2 linked regions of the Heyndrickxia acidicola genome follow. The protein of the gene in region 1 interacts with the protein of each later gene in a pairwise test. Links are inferred from orthologs where the notes say so. Each region holds a gene or a part of one and is shown in the gene's direction. Other genes may lie near its edges.

Evidence for each region. The genes of interacting proteins can lie anywhere in the genome.
Region 2: the proteins of A5N88_RS03705 (region 1) and A5N88_RS14230 interact in binary tests that used the Escherichia coli proteins (3 or more experiments, as listed by UniProt). The link is inferred for Heyndrickxia acidicola from one-to-one orthologs.

Annotation. Positions count from the first base shown.
Region 1 is NZ_KV440953.1:791,556-799,959, forward strand. The notes cover bases 2,152-5,520. They hold A5N88_RS03705 (2-oxoglutarate dehydrogenase E1 component), read left to right. Parts: upstream 2,152-2,482; coding sequence 2,483-5,320; downstream 5,321-5,520. Other genes in these bases: odhB (2-oxoglutarate dehydrogenase complex dihydrolipoyllysine-residue succinyltransferase), read left to right, coding at 5,381-5,520. Outside these bases: A5N88_RS03690 (HAMP domain-containing histidine kinase), read left to right, coding at 1-1,038; A5N88_RS03695 (Hsp20/alpha crystallin family protein), read right to left, coding at 1,171-1,680; more of odhB, read left to right, coding at 5,521-6,640; sporulation histidine kinase inhibitor Sda, read right to left, coding at 6,809-6,943; A5N88_RS03720 (AMP-binding protein), read left to right, coding at 7,177-8,404. UniProt on the Escherichia coli protein: E1 component of the 2-oxoglutarate dehydrogenase (OGDH) complex which catalyzes the decarboxylation of 2-oxoglutarate, the first step in the conversion of 2-oxoglutarate to succinyl-CoA and CO(2).
Region 2 is NZ_KV440953.1:3,051,453-3,056,336, forward strand. What follows is about bases 1,757-4,739. They hold A5N88_RS14230 (ABC-F family ATP-binding cassette domain-containing protein), read left to right. Parts: upstream 1,757-2,276; coding sequence 2,277-4,202; downstream 4,203-4,739. Other genes in these bases: moaC (cyclic pyranopterin monophosphate synthase MoaC), read right to left, coding at 1,757-2,124. In the rest of the region: twin-arginine translocase subunit TatC, read right to left, coding at 1-673; A5N88_RS14220 (redox-sensing transcriptional repressor Rex), read right to left, coding at 933-1,595; more of moaC, read right to left, coding at 1,636-1,756. UniProt on the Escherichia coli protein: Genetic data indicate it may be involved in ribosome assembly or function.

The DNA of each region.
Region 1 (8,404 bases):
ACCGTTTTAATTAAAACCGATAAAGATGAGATTTATGTAGGACGTGGACCTATTCATACGAGGAAATTCAGCGGTTATGTAGAAGTGGTCTATCCTTTATATACCTACCACCGCCTCATGCGCAATTTATTAGTTGTCATGGCATTTTTTGGTGCCATCTCTCTTGTATTGAGCGGCCTTTTTGGATTTATCATGGCTAAAAATTTTTTAAAGCCTTTGCAGAAGCTTGCTTCTGCCATGCAAAGCATACGGAAAAAAGGGTTTCAAGCCAGAATGGAGCCAAACGGTTCAAACGATGAGCTGGGGGACTTAACGAATATCTTTAATGAAATGATGGATAAAATCGAACTGTCCTTTATCCAGCAGAAACAATTCGTTGAAGATGCATCACATGAATTGCGTACACCCGTTCAGATTATGGAAGGGCATTTGAACCTATTGAATCGATGGGGCAAAAATAATCCAGATATACTGGAAGAATCCTTATCCGCCTCCTTGCAGGAATTGGATCGTATGAAAAAACTTGTACAGGAGCTATTGGACTTATCGAGGGCAGAGCAGCCGAACCAGATTATAAGGGATCAAAATACTAATGCATTGCACAAATTGCAGCAAATCATAAAAAACTTTGAACTTATTCATGAAGATTTTATTTTTAATTTGCATTGTGATCCCAAAATGGATACGGATGTAAAAATAAATGAAAACCATTTTGAACAAATTATGATTATCGTTCTGGATAATGCCGTTAAATATTCAGATGATGTTCAGAAGGTTAATATAACGCTTAAAGAGGAAAATCAATTCCTTCATATTGATATTCAAGATTATGGAGTCGGTATTCCTAGTGTGGATTTACCTAATATTTTCCATCGTTTCTACAGGGTTGATAAAGCTAGAAGCAGGGAAAAAGGAGGGAATGGACTGGGCCTTGCCATTGCCAAGCAAATTATTGAGAGTTATTCAGGCAAGGTTTACGCTAGGAGCAAGGTAGGGGAAGGAACCACAATTACCTTTATATTGCCGAAAATACGATAAAGCCGATGATGAACAATCATCGGCTTTTTTGTGCATCTTAAAAGGTAAGTAAGTCAGGCCATGGCTGAAAAAAAGGGATTTTTGTGCTTTAAAGCAAAAAATGGGTCAGGCCCCTAAATATTGGTTTGTCTGTTATCGTCTTTCCGATACATCTACTTCTGTGTATTGCATATCTGTATTTTTAGGCATTTTGATTTCCAATATACCATCCCTAAATTGTGCAGTGGTACCTTTTTTCTTTACAAGGCACGGCAAAGTAATAATTTGCCGTTCACCCTGGGAAGGTATATTTTCAAGAATTGCCTGATTTGAAGTGTGGAAGATTCGAATCTGTTTTGCCCATTCTTCCTCTTTTAATGGAACACGGACAAAAATATCATCAAACGTTTCAAAAACAGCGGCTTGAATTGTTTGCTGCTGAACTCCTCTAGTGTCCTCCATTTGCTGTTCACCTTGAGGCTGCTGTTGAAACATGGACGAGGCATTTTTCATTAGACCATCCTGATTAAAAAGGCCCTGCCATTGATCAGGCATCACTTGGGAGAGCATGTTTTGCACATGTTTTTCAATATCTTGAGGTTTGATTTGACCCATCCAGTTGGATGATTCCTTATTAAACGGGAACATATTCCAAGGAAACATGTGAATCCTCCCTTCTTAATGCATATAAACATTTAAAATAGTGTTAGAAAATTCCGATTCAATAAATGCGCAATTTAGAATTGCCGCTATTAATCATTTCAGTATATGCTTCATGAAAACGGAGTGTTCAATTAGACCGGGCTATAGAAAGAAAAGAGCACAGTTGATAAGGGAAAGTAACAAATAACAGCATGTGGAATATCATAACGGTAAAGTTGTAAGACGGGAAAAGATGATATGATGAGAACGGCTCAGTTAAATTTCTTTGTTGAAATCAACAGGTTATTTTAACAAAGACCACCATCATAATAAAATCCGCACCATTACTCATGAAAATTTGTCCTTACTCCCATAACGAGAAGGTAATTATTATTAACAGAGGTCAGTTTGGCTTGATGTTTCAAACTCGCAGAAATGATTATTTTAGGGTAGCCATTAGAAAAAAGAGAAATTTATCAGCAAAAGATTTTGATTTTGCTGGAATAAGTAGTAAGATAAATATGGAAATTTTTAATGATCTAAGAAGGCAGAGAGTAAGCGGTTCATTTTTCGACTATTTTGTCCAAATATATTCTCATGGATGTGGAAATAAGGGAAATGAGCAGCTGTTCATTCATTTTTTAAAAAAATAAGTTTTACACCTTTAACTTATTACATTACAGTGATAAAATTGTCATTGTAAGCGTTATAGCTTATCCTTTTTATTATCATTACATAATTTTCTTTTCTGCAATCGCTAATCTTTTTTCGACAATTATATTGCAGAAAAATATTAAGGCTTAATGGCTGGAGGTTTTTCAAGATGAATCAACAAGCATCAAGAGGATTCTGGGACCGATTTTCAGGCCCCAACCTTGGGTATGTCATGGAGGTTTACGAAAATTATTTAAATAGTCCTGATAGTGTAGATCCTGAAATGAGGGCGCTTTTTGAACAATGGGGAGCACCAGTAGTTTCAAACTCGTCTGAATCGACACACGGGCAAGCAGATGTATCTTTCCAACTGCCTGCAAATCCAACGATGACCAGCAAAATTGTTGCTGCAGTCAAGCTGGCCGACAATATCCGTGCATACGGTCATTTAGCCGCGGATATTTATCCTTTGAATGATCGTGAAAAGGATACCAGGCGGATTGAATTAAGTGAATTTGACCTGACTGAAGATGATTTAAAACAAATATCTCCTTCCTTTATCTGTCCAGATGCACCTGCTGAAGTGACAAATGGATTGGATGCGATTAATTACTTGAAAGAAATCTATACAAAGAAGCTCGCGTTTGAATTCGACCATGTTCATAACATTGAAGAAAAACACTGGCTTCTTCGTACTGTTGAATCTGGAAAAGTAAGCCCTTCCTTTAACAAAGACCAGAAGCTGAAGATTTTAAAAAGGCTGGCACAAGTGGAAGGTTTTGAGAAGTTTGTCCACCGGACGTTTGTAGGGCAAAAACGTTTCTCCATTGAAGGTCTTGATACTCTCGTTCCTTTAATGGAAGAATTAGTGAGCTCTGCTGTGCAAGCGGGTACAAAAACAGTGAATATCGGCATGGCACACAGAGGACGTCTGAATGTGCTTGCACATATCCTGGAAAAACCTTATGAACTCATTTTTGCTGAATTCCAGCATGCACCAAATAAAGATTTGATTCCTTCAGAGGGTTCGATTGGCATTACGTATGGCTGGACAGGCGATGTAAAATACCACTTAGGTGCTGATAGGCGTTCAAATCAGGAAAGCACTTTGAATGCTAGAATCGTATTGGCTAATAATCCTAGTCATTTGGAGGTTGCCAGCCCTATTGTCGAAGGTTATACTCGCGCTGCCCAGGATGATCGTACAAAAGCTGGTTACCCTGAACAGGATACAGAAAAGGCTTTTTCAATCAGTGTGCATGGAGATGCTGCTTTTCCTGGAGAGGGAGTAGTCGCTGAAACCCTTAACCTTGATCAGTTGGAAGGCTATAGCACTGGTGGTTCTGTTCATATCATTTCCAATAATATGATTGGATTTACTACAGAAAGCTATGATTCACGATCTACCAAATATGCTTCTGATACGGCAAAAGGATTTGAAATTCCAATAGTTCATGTAAACGCGGATGATCCCGAGGCTTGTATATCAGCTGCCATGTTTGCCTATGAGTACCGTAAGAGATTTAATAAGCATTTTATGATTGACTTAATAGGTTACCGCCGTTTTGGCCATAACGAAACAGATGAACCGATGACGACAAATCCAACCATGTATAACCGTATTCATAAGCATTTAACGGTTAAATCTCTCTATGCTGAGAAACTGATCAGCGAGGGAGTTATAAGCCAGGATGTGTTGAAACAGATTGACCAGGATATTGTCGATTCATTGCAAAAAGCGTATGATTTGGTACCTGGTAAGGAAGAAGATCCAGATATCACCATGAATCCTCCAGAATATGTCGTGAATGGCTTCCCTGAAATGAAAACATCCATTTCGGAAGAAGAATTGCGTCAGTTAAATTCAGAATTGGTCAATTGGCCAGAGGACTTTAATGTATTTAAAAAGTTGGGAAGAATCTTAAAACGCAGAGAAAACATCTTTAACGGAGAAATGAAGATTGAATGGGCACACGCAGAAGCACTAGCTTTTGGAGCTATTCTGCAGAGCGGCACCCCAATCCGTTTTACAGGACAGGATACGCAGCGTGGAACTTTTGCTCAGCGCAACCTCGTTCTTCATGATGAGAAAACAGGGGAAGAATATATTCCGCTACATCATATTAAAGATGCATGTGCTTCTTTTGCCATTTATAACAGTCCATTGACTGAGACTGCAGTTGTAGGTTTTGAGTATGGATACAATGTTTTTTCGCCTGAAACATTGGTCCTTTGGGAAGCGCAATTCGGAGACTTTGCCAACGTGGCTCAAGTAATGTTCGATCAGTTCATTTCTGCCGGCCGTGCAAAATGGGGGCAAAAATCAGGTCTTGTTATGCTGCTTCCACACGGATACGAAGGACAGGGACCAGAACATTCAAGTGCAAGGCTGGAAAGGTTCCTACAATTATCTGCTGAAAACAACTGGACAGTTGCAAATGTTTCAACTGCAGGACAGTATTTCCATATCCTGCGCAGGCAGGCTTCCATGCTTAAGGAAGAAGGAATTCGTCCGCTCGTAATCATGACACCAAAAAGCCTTCTGCGCCATCGCTTAGCATCTGTTGAACCAGAAGCCTTAACAGAAGGAAAATTCTTGCCGGTGGTTGAAGAATCGGGCTTAGGCTTGAAGAAGAATAAGGTAGAGAAAATTGTCCTTTGCAGTGGAAAGGTAGCCATTGATCTTGAAGAAAAAATTCAAGATCAAAAAGCTGAATTGGATTGGCTTCATGTATTAAGGGTAGAAGAATTATATCCATTCCCAGAGGAAGAAATTAAAGGCATTCTTTCACAATATCCAAACCTCAAGGAGCTTGTTTGGATGCAGGAAGAACCGCAAAATATGGGTGCTTGGACATTTGTGGATCCTTATCTTCGTGATATGGCTCCATCAGGTGTGACCCTCAATTATGCCGGACGTCCAAGAAGATCAAGCCCTTCTGTAGGAGATCCGCTTGTCCATAAGAAAGAGCAAGCTAAACTGTTGAATGATGCATTGGCGAGGTAACACTCATTGTAAAATAAATTGATAAATATAAAGGCTTTTGAATTAAGGGAGGATATCATCGTGGCTCAAATAAAAGTGCCTGAACTAGCAGAATCTATTACAGAAGGTACCATTGCTCAATGGTTAAAACAACCAGGCGATCAAGTCGAAAAAGGGGAATACATTGTCGAGCTAGAAACCGACAAGGTAAATGTTGAAGTGATTTCTGAAGAAGCAGGGGTAGTGCAAGAGCTTAAGTTTGAAGAAGGCGATACTGTTCAGGTAGGAGATGTAATTGCTGTTGTTTCCGAGGGGGGAGCTGCACCAGCACCTGTGGCTCAGGAGCCAAAATCGGAAGAACCAAAACAAGAAAGCCGGCCTGTGGAAGTGAAACAGGATGCTAAGTTTGACAAGGAAGAAATAGCTCCCGAAACAGACAAAAAGAATCGTCCGGTTGCTTCTCCGGCAGCACGCAAGCTTGCTAGAGAAAAAGGCATTGATTTAGGACAAGTTCCAACTATAGATCCTTTAGGCCGTGTAAGAAAACAAGATGTAGATGCTTATCAAAATCAGCCAAAACAAGAATCCAAATCTGCTGGCCAGTCAAAAGCTCCAGTTGCGGCTTCAGTGGAAGATGGTAAGCCTGTTGAACGTATCCGCATGTCTCGCAGACGCCAAACAATTGCAAAGCGTTTAGTTGAAGTGCAGCACAATACAGCGATGCTGACAACATTTAATGAAATTGATATGACCAACGTTATGGCTCTGCGTAAACGCAAAAAAGATAAATTCTACGAAGATCATGATGTTCGGTTAGGATTTATGTCCTTCTTTACAAAAGCAGTCGTAGCTGCATTGAAGAAGTATCCTTATGTAAACTCAGAAATTCAGGATAACGAATTAATCCTTAAAAAGTATTATGATATCGGTGTTGCTGTCTCAACTGAGGAAGGATTAATCGTACCAGTTGTCCGTGATTGCGATCGCAAAAATTTCGCTGAAATTGAAGGTGAAATCGGAGAACTTGCTAAGAAAGCACGTGATAATAAACTGGCTTTGAGCGATCTTCAAGGCGGAACTTTCACGATCACGAACGGTGGAGTATTTGGATCATTATTTTCTACTCCAATCATAAATGGCACGCAAGTAGGAATTTTAGGTATGCATACCATTCAAACACGTCCTGTTGCAATAGATGCAGAGCGTATGGAAAATCGCCCAATGATGTATGTTGCCTTGTCCTATGACCACCGAGTGATTGATGGAAAAGATGCTGTTGGTTTCTTAGTCACGGTTAAAAAGCTACTTGAAAATCCAGAAGATCTATTGTTGGAATCTTAAGGATTAGAAAGATAAAAGCAGTTTCTGGTTTCAGAGACTGCTTTTTTCCTGCCTTTTACATAAGGGAAAGAATTCTTCCCTTTGATCTATGAGCAAGACTGCTAACTTCAAAAAAAAACGTGTACTTTTGGAAGTACACGTTTTTTCTATTTACTTTAATTCAACTCATCATCGAATAACAATAGGATTTAAACCGCGCTTCCGAATTTCAGATTTTAACACTTCAATCCACTCATGATCTTGACCTTTATTTTTCGCGTCTCGATAGGCTGCTACCAACATTTCATTACTCATAATTTTCATGTTACAACCTCCTAGTGGAATTAATATTTTCTATATTTTTAAATAATAATACATTGTTTATTGAAAAAAGAAAAGGGTTTTTTGCAAAAAAATCAAAAAAATATTAATATTGTCGAAAAAAATAGAAAAAACGTAATGAAATTGTATTTGAATATTCGGAAATATATGTTAACTTAATTCTAGGGTATGCTGTTGTTTGAGACAGTGAGTAATGTTGAAAAGGAGATTTACATATGCCGGTACTATTAAATAAAACAATTGGGCAGCTTCTGGAGGAGAGGGCTGAACAACACGGTGATCGCGAAGCGGTAGTTTATGCAGATCGGAATCTTAGATGGAGCTATAAAGAATTCAATCAAATTTGCCGTACGGTGGCAAAAGGGTTAATGGGATTAGGGATAAAAAAAGGTGAGCATATTGCAATATGGTCTTCAAATAAACCCGAATGGCTCGAATGCCAATTCGGAACAGGCAAGATGGGAGCTGTTTTAGTCACAGTTAATACGGATTACCGTACAGCTGAATTAGAGTACCTCCTACGGCAATCTGATGCGACTACCATTATATTAATGGAGCAGTTTCGGAACGTGTCATATATTGAAATGCTCTATGAAATTTGTCCGGAAATAAGGACAAGTAAACCAGGGGAATTATCGTCTGAGAGACTGCCTTTATTAAAAAATATCATTATACTTGGTGAGCATGCATATCCAGGAACATATTGCTGGAACGATATTATTCATCTTGGTCAATTAGTAGAAGATAGCGAGCTGGATAAAAGACTTAATGACTTAAAACCTGAAGATGTGATCAATATGCAATATACCTCCGGAACCACAGGATTTCCTAAAGGAGTCATGCTCACTCATTATAACATTGTAAACAACGGCTTTAACATAGCAGAGTGCATGAAGTTAACGGAAATCGACCGACTTTGTATACCGGTCCCATTTTTCCACTGTTTTGGCTGTGTTCTCGGAACGATGGCCTGTGTATCTGTCGGAGCTGCCATGGTACCTATTCAAGAGTTCAGCCCTAAAGAAGTGCTGCAGGTGATACAGGATGAAAAATGTACAGCATTGCACGGTGTTCCTACTATGTTTATTGCAGAGCTTAATCTGCCAGATTTTAATAGCTATAATCTTTCTTCCCTCAGAACGGGCATAATGGCAGGTTCTAATTGTCCAATAGAAGTAATGAAAGATGTAATGAATAAAATGGGGGCAAATGAAATAACTATTGTATATGGTCAAACGGAATCTTCTCCCGGCATTACCCAAACACGGACGGATGATTCTATTGAAATAAAAGTGGAAACAGTGGGGCGTGCCTTGCCGTTGGTAGAAGTAAAAATTTGTGAACCCGGCACCAATAGAGAAGTGCTTTATGGCGTACAAGGAGAGCTCTGTACGAGAGGGTACCATGTGATGAAAGGTTATTATAATAACCCCCAAGCCACAA
Region 2 (4,884 bases), 2.3 Mb from region 1 along the record:
GTTCATACAGGAGGAGCAATGGTACAGATACCATCATGTGTGACAATAGATCAGGCGGCGTAATGAAAGCTGCAATGACAATCAATGCAAAATAAGCATACTTCCTAATCTTTGATAGCAGCATTGGTGTAACAATTCCCAATCTTGTCAAAAACAGCATAACCACAGGCATTTGAAATAAAAAGCCGAAGGGCAGTGTAATATGGAATAGGAATTGGAAATATTCATTGATTCCAATGACAGCATGAATGCCCATTTGGCGGGACAGCTTCAACATAAATCGCAAAACAAGTGGAAACAGCACAAAATAGGAAAAAGCCAGTCCCGCTAAAAATAAAAAGATAGCAGCTGGAATATAGGCGAGCGTTGCTTTTCGTTCTTTTTCCAAGAGGCCAGGGCTGACAAACGCCCATAACTGATAGAGAATAATGGGAATAATGATAATCAATGCGACTAGAAAAGCCATTTCCATATATATCATAAATGGATCGGTCAGCCGAAAGGCATTCAGGGTAAGCGATCTTGCATCCTGGGTATGCTGCAGGATTCTTATAAGAGGCTGTGCGATAAACAAGCTTCCTACTAAAGCAATCAAGAAAAAAATAACAATAACGAAAAGCCTTTTACGAAACTCTTCCATATGTTCAATGAATGTCATGTTTTTCTGGTTCATAACTGATTCACCCTATCGTTTCTTGACATTGCCTTGAATGAAATGATCTTTTTGATATGCCTTTAAAGATTCCATTAGCTCACTTTTGAATACGCTTAAATCTTTTTCAAAAGCTCTCCCTTTCTTAAATAGCCTTCCTGCACCATAAATAAAAACAGGCATTATCACAATGAATACAATGCTACCATATTTGCTGGTCTCATTGCCCCACCCCCCATCTCCATAATATCGAATTATGAGAATTTTGGCTATTTTATCTTCAACTTTCCTGTGTTACTTCAAAATCATTAGGATAATGCTTTAAGAAGTAGACAAACGATTGCAGTTCCACTGAAAGGTCAATATGATGGACCCTTATCTTCCCCGGTACATTCAGTCTTGCAGGAGTAAAATTTAATATACCTCTGATGTCTGTTTCAGTTAACTGATCCGTTACCTTTTGGGCAGAGTCTGCTGGTACCGTCATAATAACAATCGAAATTTTTTCTTTCTTTAAACGTTCCTGAAGCTCACTCATATGGAAAATAGGAACTTCACAAATATTGGTGCCGATTTTATCAGGATCCACATCGAAGGCCAATTCTATTTTCGTATTGTTGTTTTTAGAAAAATTATAGTTCAGAAATGCTGTTCCTAAGTTTCCCACACCAATGAGTGCCACTTTTGTCGTTTCATCCTGATCAAGCGTTTTTCGGAAAAACGATAGTAAATAATTCACATTATATCCGTATCCTTTTTTTCCTAAAGCACCAAAATAGGAAAAATCTCTCCGTATGGTTGCAGAATCCACTTTTACCGCTTCGCTTAATTCAGCTGACGATACCCTCTGCTTTCCTGAAACTGAAAGATTCTTAAGGAAACGATAATATAGAGGCAATCTTTTGGCTGTTGCTTGAGGTATTTTCATCGTCTCTTCATTCATTTGTTTTCCTCCCAGTTGGGTCTCTTTTACTAATCCTTTTCTATGCTTTCTTATAATCAGGACTAGAGACACCGCCTGTTTTTTCAACTAAAAAGGTTGGTCCAATAACCATCCCCTTATCCACAGCTTTACACATATCATATACCGTTAGAGCTGTTGTGGAAGCCGCTGTTAATGCCTCCATTTCAACACCAGTAGCCCCTTTTGTTTTCACCTTGGTAATGATCTTTAAAACAAAGCGATTATCTTCAAGTGATTTCCAGGTGAACTCTATATCTATGCCATTTAAAGGGATAGGATGACACATCGGGATGATCTCCCATGTTTTTTTTGCTGCCATTATACCTGCTACCTGGGCAACAGCCAGCACATCTCCCTTTTTTATTTTATTTTCAATGATATGCTCATAAATCTCTTGATTCACTTCAATACTCGACTCTGCCATTGCCGTGCGCACTGTGTCAGGCTTTCGGCTTACATCGACCATTTTAGCTCTTCCCTGCTCATTAAAGTGAGTTAAATTCGTCATTACCAACCACCTCTTTCGTTCAATCATACACTTTTTTATTTTGCCTGTCACCGCTCTAAAGAAGGATCAAACCTATTTCCTGCCTGATGCGCCCTTATTGCCGATAGGCCTTTAAATAAGGTAAACTAGCAGTAATGACAGAGGTGAAAATTATGATACTATTGCAGGTTCAACAGCTCTCTAAATATTTTGGAGCTGAACTTATTTTATCGAATATAAAACTTGAAGTTCAACATAGAGACAGAATTGCGCTTGTAGGTCGAAATGGTGCAGGAAAATCAACACTTCTTAAAATGATCTCTGGACAGATGTCCTATGACAGCGGCGATATAATGAAGCCGAAAGAAGTAACAATGGGCTACCTGGCGCAAAACACTGGATTGGAATCCAGTTTATCTATATGGGAAGAAATGCTTACTGTTTTTGAAGATCTCCGAAAAATGGAGGCAGAGCTGCGCCTTCTTGAACAGCAAATGGCTGATCCCAATATATATGAAAATAATGAGCGTTATGAAAGGCTTTTAAAAGAATATGACCATTTGCAGGTTACGTTCAAGGATCTTGGTGGTTATCAGTATGAAGCAGATATCCGTTCGGTCCTACATGGGCTCCGCTTTCACCAATATGATTACAGCACATTCATTTCCACCCTAAGCGGTGGCCAGAAAACAAGGCTTGCACTTGCCAAACTGCTTTTAACGAAGCCAGATATATTAATCCTGGATGAGCCTACCAACCATTTGGATATTGATACGTTATCATGGCTTGAACAATATTTGCAAGGATATCAAGGCGCCATCTTAATCGTTTCACATGACCGCTACTTTTTGGACAAGGTTGTCAATCAAGTTTATGAGCTTTCCAGGCATTCCATTCAAAAATTCAAGGGAAATTACAGCCAATACCTGGATCAAAAAGCGGAACAATATGAACGGGATTTTAAGCTTTATGAAAAGCAGCAGGAGGAAGTCGCAAAGCTGCAGGATTTCATCCAAAAGAATCTTGCTAGAGCTTCCACTACCAAAAGAGCTCAAAGCCGGAGAAAGCAGCTGGAGCGTATGCAGTTGATGGATCGCCCTCTTGGTGATGAGAAGTCCGCGAATTTTATGTTTAGTATTGAAAAACAAAGCGGGAATGATGTTCTTAGTATAGTCGATGGGGCAGTTGGCTACGATCATAACCCTGTCTCAACACAAATCGATATCTCCGTTAAAAAAGGGGACAGTATTGCACTTGTAGGTCCAAATGGAATTGGGAAATCCACTTTGTTAAAAACGATTATTAAATCACTGCCACTTCTTCACGGATCCATCCAGTATGGTTCAAATGTATCTATAGGGTATTACGACCAGGAACAGGCCAAGCTTTCCTCCAATAAAACAGTACTTCAGGAATTATGGGATGACTATCCTTTAAAGGATGAAAAAGAAGTCAGGACAGTACTTGGCAATTTTCTTTTTTCCGGGGATGATGTTTTGAAGATTGTTTCCTCCTTGAGCGGTGGAGAAAAGGCACGCCTTGCCCTATCAAAATTAATGATGCAAAAGGCAAATTTTCTTATTTTGGATGAACCGACTAACCACTTAGATTTAGACAGTAAAGAAGTGCTCGAGAATGCACTAATCGATTACCCTGGTACTATTTTGTTTGTTTCTCATGACCGGTATTTTATTAATAGACTTGCAACCAAGGTGATTGAACTTTCAGGAGATGGTACACAGGAGTTTCTGGGCGACTATGATTATTATGTGAATAAAAAGCTTGAAATGATTGAACTGGAGAAGCTTGAAAACAATACACAAGAACAAAAGCCTTCCCAGTCCCAGGCTAAGCAATCCTATCAGTTAGATAAAGAAGCAAAAAAACTGGAAAGACAGCGAAAGAGGCGCCTTGAGGAAATAGAAGCGGAAATTGAAAGGCTTGAAGAAATAAAAGCAGAAAACGAAGGTCTTCTATATGATTCAGAGGTTTACCAAAACCATGAAAAGGTCCTGGTTATCAATAATAATATTGAAGCCGCAAAAAAACAGATTGAGGATTTAATGGACGAGTGGTCAGCTTTGGAAGAAATAAATTAGGCTATTCACAAGGCTTTGTTAGAGGACCTTTTTTTTAGCCCATTCGTGTGAAACGGTTGTTTCACACGCCTTTCAGCACAGCTGAAAGGTTACAGGAAAGAAAGGAACAAGGTTTGCCAATATCCTAAGCAGACCTTGTTCTTTTTTTAATCGAAAAATTAATTTTCCACAATATTATCCACAATAGCAGCGTTATATCTTCGCTTTCTTTACAAGTTTTCCACAGTTCACACAGATATCAACAATCTTATACACATTATCCACAACTCTTTTTCAATGAATATGAGGCTTTTTACACAGTTTAAAACCACTTATTCACAACTTATGCACAGACTGTGCACAACAACAGGTGTTCGTTCAATGTTTTTTACTTAAACCTCTGAATATTTTAAAAAAATGTGGATAACCTTTTTTTATTTTTAGACCATGCCCATTTTGTCTGTTGATTACCGCGGCAGGCACTCGCTTTCTGCGGATGGCAGGGGAGCAACTGTGTCCACATGCTCCTGCGGGGTCTCTCCTAGACCTCTTTTCTAAGCAGGGGCCCTCAAGCCAGCTGCACCAATCAATAAATAACGGTTCTTATCTTTAACAGAGTCAAAAAAAAAGCCTTCTTCAAGAGCTTGGCTTTTTTCCCGTTTTCATATTAAAAATTTTCAATATCCAAACCCGGATAAGCATT